Rosistilla ulvae: one gene and its partner. The protein of the gene in region 1 interacts with the protein of each later gene in a pairwise test. Links are inferred from orthologs where the notes say so. Each region holds a gene or a part of one and is shown in the gene's direction. Other genes may lie near its edges. The genes, in order: nusG and rho.

Evidence for each region.
Region 2: the proteins of nusG (region 1) and rho interact in binary tests that used the Escherichia coli proteins (3 or more experiments, as listed by UniProt). The link is inferred for Rosistilla ulvae from one-to-one orthologs.

The regions. Positions count from the first base shown.
Region 1 is NZ_CP036261.1:6,358,600-6,361,733, reverse strand. What follows is about bases 233-3,042. They hold nusG (transcription termination/antitermination protein NusG), read left to right. Parts: upstream 233-1,139; coding sequence 1,140-1,946; downstream 1,947-3,042. Other genes in these bases: rplA (50S ribosomal protein L1), read left to right, coding at 2,660-3,042; rplK (50S ribosomal protein L11), read left to right, coding at 2,116-2,541; secE (preprotein translocase subunit SecE), read left to right, coding at 625-1,071. In the rest of the region: tuf (elongation factor Tu), read left to right, coding at 1-218; more of rplA, read left to right, coding at 3,043-3,134. UniProt on the Escherichia coli protein: Part of the processive rRNA transcription and antitermination complex (rrnTAC). The complex forms an RNA-chaperone ring around the RNA exit tunnel of RNA polymerase (RNAP).
Region 2 is NZ_CP036261.1:6,059,977-6,063,204, forward strand. What follows is about bases 1-2,904. They hold rho (transcription termination factor Rho), read left to right. Parts: upstream 1-654; coding sequence 655-2,154; downstream 2,155-2,904. Other genes in these bases: coaE (dephospho-CoA kinase), read left to right, coding at 1-440; ribH (6,7-dimethyl-8-ribityllumazine synthase), read left to right, coding at 2,157-2,660; EC9_RS21495 (transglutaminase domain-containing protein), read right to left, coding at 2,711-2,904. Also shown: more of EC9_RS21495, read right to left, coding at 2,905-3,228. UniProt on the Escherichia coli protein: Facilitates transcription termination by a mechanism that involves Rho binding to the nascent RNA, activation of Rho's RNA-dependent ATPase activity, and release of the mRNA from the DNA template.

The DNA.
Region 1 (3,134 bases):
CATTCTTCAGCGGATACCGCCCTCAGTTCTACTTCCGCACCACCGACGTTACCGGAACTGCAAACCTGGTTGGCGCTGAAATGTGCATGCCTGGCGATAACGTTAAGGTCGAAGTTGAATTGCACAAGCCAATCGCGATGGACGACGGAGTTCGTTTCGCGATTCGCGAAGGTGGACGTACCGTTGGTTCGGGCGTTGTCACCAAGATTCTTGCCTAATTCGGCAAGTCGCAATCACAAAGCCAACTGGTTGACGTGTGAGCGATAAATGAAGATCATGCTAAGTGGCAATGCGATGCCAAACCATCGCCGTTGCCACTTAGTTTTATGTGGACCGCTTTTCGAAGCCCCGGTCTGCATTGCTAGGGGAGTAGCTCAATTGGTTAGAGCACTGGTTTCCAAAACCAGGGGTTGCGAGTTCAAGTCCCGCCTCCCCTGCTAGCACTTGCTTTAAAGGTGAAAGACTGCAACGCGGCCAGCGATTCGGGGCCGCCAGATGTCGCAGCGACCTTGGCTTGCAAGCTTTGCAGCTTGACTTGTCTATTGATTGGTAGCGCGGTGGCAGACGTAGTCACAGCCGAAAAGAAAAAAACATCGATACACGATTCGTCGGGAGTTCGCCCGGATGTCCACGGAAGTAGCCGGAAATTCAACCGCCCCGTTGTTGCCTGAACTGTTCAAAGGCCAGGTTTATAAACGCAATCAGGGCCGATTAGTCCGGCAGATGACCTGCCTGGCGTTCTGGGTAATCGTCGCCCTAGGCTGCAAAAGCCTCTACGATTCCCTGACTGGATTCTTCAACGAAGAGTCTGCGATGCTTGAACTTGCGATTCCAGGAGTCGCTTGCTTGCTTGGATTCTGGATCGCATTCCGCCTGGTCAACTGGCCCCGGTTTGCCGACTTCCTGATCGCTGTCGAAGCGGAAATGAATAAGGTTTCCTGGCCTAGCAAGGCGGAACTGGTTCGCGCGTCGATCGTCGTGATCTTCACGATTTTTTTCCTGGCGATGTCGCTGTTTACCTTCGACATCATCTGGCGGGCAATTTTCGAATTTATCGGCGTTGCCGCTTAACGAAATTGCAAACATAGATAGAGCTCCAGGCGAAATAGCCTGGGGCTAATAAGAAAGGCTGAACTGCGGTGGACGGCGAAGACAAACGCGAACAGGACGAACAACTCGATACCGCTGCGAACCCCGAAAACGCAGAAGGCTCAGCCGATACGCCCCGGAAATCCGAGGTCAGCGTAACGGAAGAACTCGCCTCGGGCGAAGCTGTCGATAAAACGAACGCGGCGACCGAACCGGCAGTCGATCCGATCCTGGAAGATGATTTTGAACCGCCGACGCGGCGGATCAAAAAGCCAGAGGTCGAGGTCGAAGAAGAAATTCTCGACGCTGAAGAAGCCCCCAAAGAATGGTACATCCTGAAGGTCGCCTTCAATCGCGAAGAGACCGTCCGCGACGCGATCATCAAACAGATCAACATGTCGGGCATGGAAGGCTATTTTGGCGAAGTCTTGGTGCCAACCGAAGACATCGTCGAATTCAACCGCAGCGGCAAACGCAAGATTGTCAAACGCAAGCTCTACCCGGGCTACTTGATGATCTACATGCACGTCAATGACGACACCTGGTTCTTGATTCGCGACACCACCGGCGTCAGCGATTTCACGGGAACCGCGGGCAAGCCTGCTCCGATGGACCCCGCCGAAGTCGAGCGAGTGATCACCTCGAATCAAGATGGTGAAGATGGCGAGAAGCAGCTCAAGACGTCGATACCGTTTAAAGTCGGCGAGCGGGTACGGGTCAAGGAAGGAAACTTCCAGAACCAAGAAGGCGAAGTTGAAAAACTGGATGAGGCAAACGGTCGCATCTCAGTTAATATCAATATTTTTGGCCGATCCGTGCCAGTAGAGCTTGACCATTGGCAGGTCGAACCGCTCTAGTATCCGCTCGCAGATTTGTGTACGTCGCCGATGGGAGCGTTCTCGCTCCAACGATGTTCGGTTGGCGTGGTCAGATCCCATAGAAAGACATTCCTGGCGGCAGGTTGAAGTCGGTGACGTAAACCGAGTACAGCCGCGATTGACCGCCTCGAGAAAGTAGACAATAGAAATGGCAAAGCAACTTGTTGGCCAGGCTAAATTCCAAGTGCCTGGTGGACAAGCGACTCCCGCACCTCCCGTGGGTACGTCGCTTGGTAAGTTTGGTGTAAACCTTGGGCAGTTCGTTCAAGCGTTTAATGATCGCACCAAGGAGTACGCAGGTACCCCGATCCCGGTGATCGTTTCTGTATACAACGATCGCAGCTTCGACTTTGTCACAAAGAGCCCACCCGCGGCATCTTTGTTGAAGCAGACTGCTGGAATCGCCAAAGGTTCCGGTGAGCCTCATAAAGACAAGGTCGCAACCGTCTCTCGCGCTCAATGCCAAGAGATCGCCGAAAAGAAGATGGCCGATCTCAACGCACGTGACATCGAACATGCGATCCGCATGATCGAAGGGACCGCGCGAAGCATGGGAATCGACGTCGTAGGTTAAGTCGCACCATTGTGACCCCGGCATTCAGCTTTGCGGTGTTCCGCGAAGTGCCGTCTGCCAGCGGTCGCGAATCAATCACGCGACCATGAACCATGGACACTCAAGGAATAAACCAAATATGCCACAGCAATCAAAGCGTTATCGTGCGATGGCCGCCAAAGCGTCGGCGGAACCAAAGCCACTGAGCGAGGCAGTTGTCTCGCTGAAAGAATTCAACACAACGAAGTTCGATCAGACGGTCGAAATTCACATGCGGCTCGGTATCGATCCGAACCAAGCCGATCAGATCATTCGCGGCAGCCTGGTCCTGCCTCATGGTATCGGCCGTACGCAACGCGTTGTCGTTTTCGCCAAGGGCGAAGCGGCTGAAGCTGCCAAAGCTGCCGGTGCCGATGAAGTCGGACAAGAAGACTTGGCGAAGCGAATTAAGGATGGTTGGACCGATTTCGACGTCTGCATTGCGACTCCCGACATGATGGGTGTTGTGGGACCACTGGGGCGCGTCCTCGGACCTCGCGGTTTGATGCCTGCCCCTCGCGCCGGAACCGTCACCCCCGATGCCGGGAAAGTTGTCGCCGAATACAAAGCGGGTA
Region 2 (3,228 bases), 300 kb from region 1 along the record:
ATTCTATTTTTAATGCCGCCGGCGCGGTCCAGCGATCCGCATTGGCAGCGAAAGTTTTTGGGGATGACCCTACCAGTAGACGGCAGTTAGAATATATTGAAGGCGTGCTACATCCGGTCGTTGGGCAGTTGGCGACCCGGAAATTGCAACGTCTAGCTGCTCAACAGCAGTCCGTGGTCGTAATCGATGCACCGCTGTTGATCGAAGCGAATTGGCATTTCCAATGCGATGAAATTTGGTATGTCGATTCTCCGTGGGAATTGCGGATCCAATGGATTGCTAAGCGATCTTGGACGCCTGAACAACTTCGCCAACGCGAAGCGCGTCAGCTATCGCTAGCGGAGAAACGAAGGTACGCAACGCGGATCCTCGATAACTCCCAGGGGCCTCCTCACACCAGGCGGCAGATACTTGCTCTCTGGAGTCAGCTAACCAATTAACAACAAAATCCACCGCAGCGATGGCTGACTGTCCGCGTTATTGCTTTGCCGTGTAAGATAGTGACAGCAAAGCTCTTATCCCAAATGCGTTTGTCGATGCAGGATGCATCCTCACACAACCCAACAATCCTGCCGACAACGATTACCCATCTCCTTCCTGATCGCCCGCTTGCTCGCAAGCTAGGTTAGCTCTCCTATTCGATTGACCCTAATCATGGAACCTCGCAAACCCAATCGCCAAAATTCGTCTCGCCCACTGCAACGCGGCCGCAATCAGAGCTTTGGTGGTGGTGGTGCGCGACCACGTCATCCCGACGCCGAGGTCGATCAACGCATCCGAGAACTCGACGCCGAGCGCGACCCGCTGTCGCTGCCCGAAGAGATCGTCGTCGAAGCAACCCGCGCCGGCGGTTCGGTCGGCGTGCCGCAACAACGCAGCGACAACGCACCGATGAACCTGGCGCAGCTGCAGCTGCTGTCGCGAGAGGAACTTGTCGCTTTGGCGGAGGCCGAAGGGGTGACCGACATCGAAAAGTGCAGCCGTTTGGATCTCAGCTTCAGCGTGCTCAAGCGCCGCATGGCCAATAACGGTTTGATGTACGGGGAAGGGACGCTGGAGATTCTGCCCGACGGATTTGGGTTCTTGCGCAGCCCCGACGCTCACTATATCTCCTGCCCGGACGACATCTACGTCTCCCCAAGCCAGATCCGCCGTTTTGGTTTGCAGACCGGCAGCTCGGTCGCCGGACAGATTCGGCCTCCGAAGGAGAACGAACGCTATTTCGCCCTGCTCCGCGTCGAAGCGATCAACCGCCGCGATCCGATGGACCGCCAGCGGAACATTCGCTTTGAAGACCTGACTCCACTGCATCCCAATTCCCGGATCATCATGGAGACCGATGCCCATGAGATGTCCTCGCGGGTCATCGATCTGTTGGCGCCAATCGGATTTGGCCAACGCGGTTTGATCGTCAGTCCGCCGCGAGCCGGTAAGACCGTCTTGATGCAAAAGATGGCCCGTTCGGTTCTGGAAAACTATCCCGACGCCTACGTGATCGTACTCCTTGTCGACGAGCGGCCCGAAGAGGTCACCGACATGGAGCGGGAGGTCAAAGGCCCGCATTGCGAAGTGATCAGCAGCACGTTCGACGAACCACCAGCGCGACACATCCAAGTCGCTCAGATGGTGATCGAGAAGGCTAAGCGAATGGTCGAATACGGCATCGACGTCGTGATCTTCCTCGATTCGATCACACGCCTGGGCCGCGCTTACAATTCCGAGGGTGGCGGCACCGGCAAACTCCTTTCCGGCGGTTTGGACGCCGGCGCGTTGCAGAAACCCAAAGCCTTCTTCGGATCGGCTCGCAAACTGGAAGAGGGTGGATCGCTGACGATCCTCGCAACCGCACTTGTCGACACCGGCAGCCGCATGGACGACGTGATCTTTGAAGAATTCAAAGGGACCGGCAACATGGAAATCGTGCTGGATCGCAATCTGGTCGATCGACGGATCTGGCCTTCGATCGACCCAGGCCGCAGCGGCACGCGACGCGAGGAGATGTTGATGGATGACGAAGAGCATCGTCGGATCAGCATCTTGCGGCGCGTGATGGCGGAATTGAATCCGCCCGAAGCGATGGACATGCTGATCAAACAACTCAAGAAGACCCAAAACAACGCTGAGTTTTTGCTCAGCCTCAAGGAAGTCGATTGATCATGAAGACAGAGATTAACGGAACTCAAGGCCCTCTGCCCGAAGGCAAGGTCGCCATCGTGGTATCGCGGTACAACGAATCGATCACCGGTCAATTGCTGCAAGGAGCCCGCGAGACGCTGCAGGCAGCCGGGCTCGCCGAAGAAGACATCCAAGTGATCTGGGTCTCGGGAGCGTGGGAACTGCCGCTGCCGACCTCTTACGCCGCGCGTCGCAAAGAAACGCTGGCGGTGATCACTCTGGGGGCGGTGATCAAAGGGGAAACAACGCACGACGAACACATCAACCGCAGCGTCTGCAACGCATTGATGGACATCGGCCTAGCGACGGGCAAACCGGTCCTGTTAGGGCTGCTGACCTGTAACACCGTCGATCAAGCGATCCAACGCGCCGGTGGCAACATGGGGAACAAGGGATCCGAATGTGCCGAAGCGGCGCTCGAAATGATCCGCGTCGTCGACCAGATGCAAGACCAAGGGACTCCCAAAGTCGGCTTCCATCGTTAGACCGTTTGGTTTCCTGCTTCAGAGTGCCGGTTCCCGGGGCGTCGTGCCGTCTAGCGCAACAGCGTCCAGAAGCGTGGATCCAGGCGACCGATGATCCATCGCGGCAATCCGCTGACCTGGCGGATGCGGCGTTTGGTTCGTCGCTGCACTTCCAAACAGGTTTGTCGGGCTAGTCGACTGCCGTGGCCGTAGCGTTGTCGAAGATGAAACTCGGTCAGCTTGGCAAACTCCGGATAGATTGACGTCACCCGTGCGGCAAACTCCGTTTGCGTTTCGCCATACTCTCGCTGCACTCCCGTTTCAGCCAACTGCAAGATCGTCGCCCGCTGGGTGACGCGGATCAGTTCCTGATCGGCGGCGAAGCGAGGCGACAGCAGGATCCAAGCCTTGGCGGCATACAACAACACGATCGCAGCTAACAACGCCCAGGGCAGATGGACCATCCGCAACGGAAAGCCACGCGGCGGCTGGACCGCTTCTTGGACCTGCTTCTTACGCTGGTCCTTCTTCCTCGCCTTGTCGGCCAGGAATTGGCTGACCGTTTTATCTGGTTCTGGGGGTACCTGCG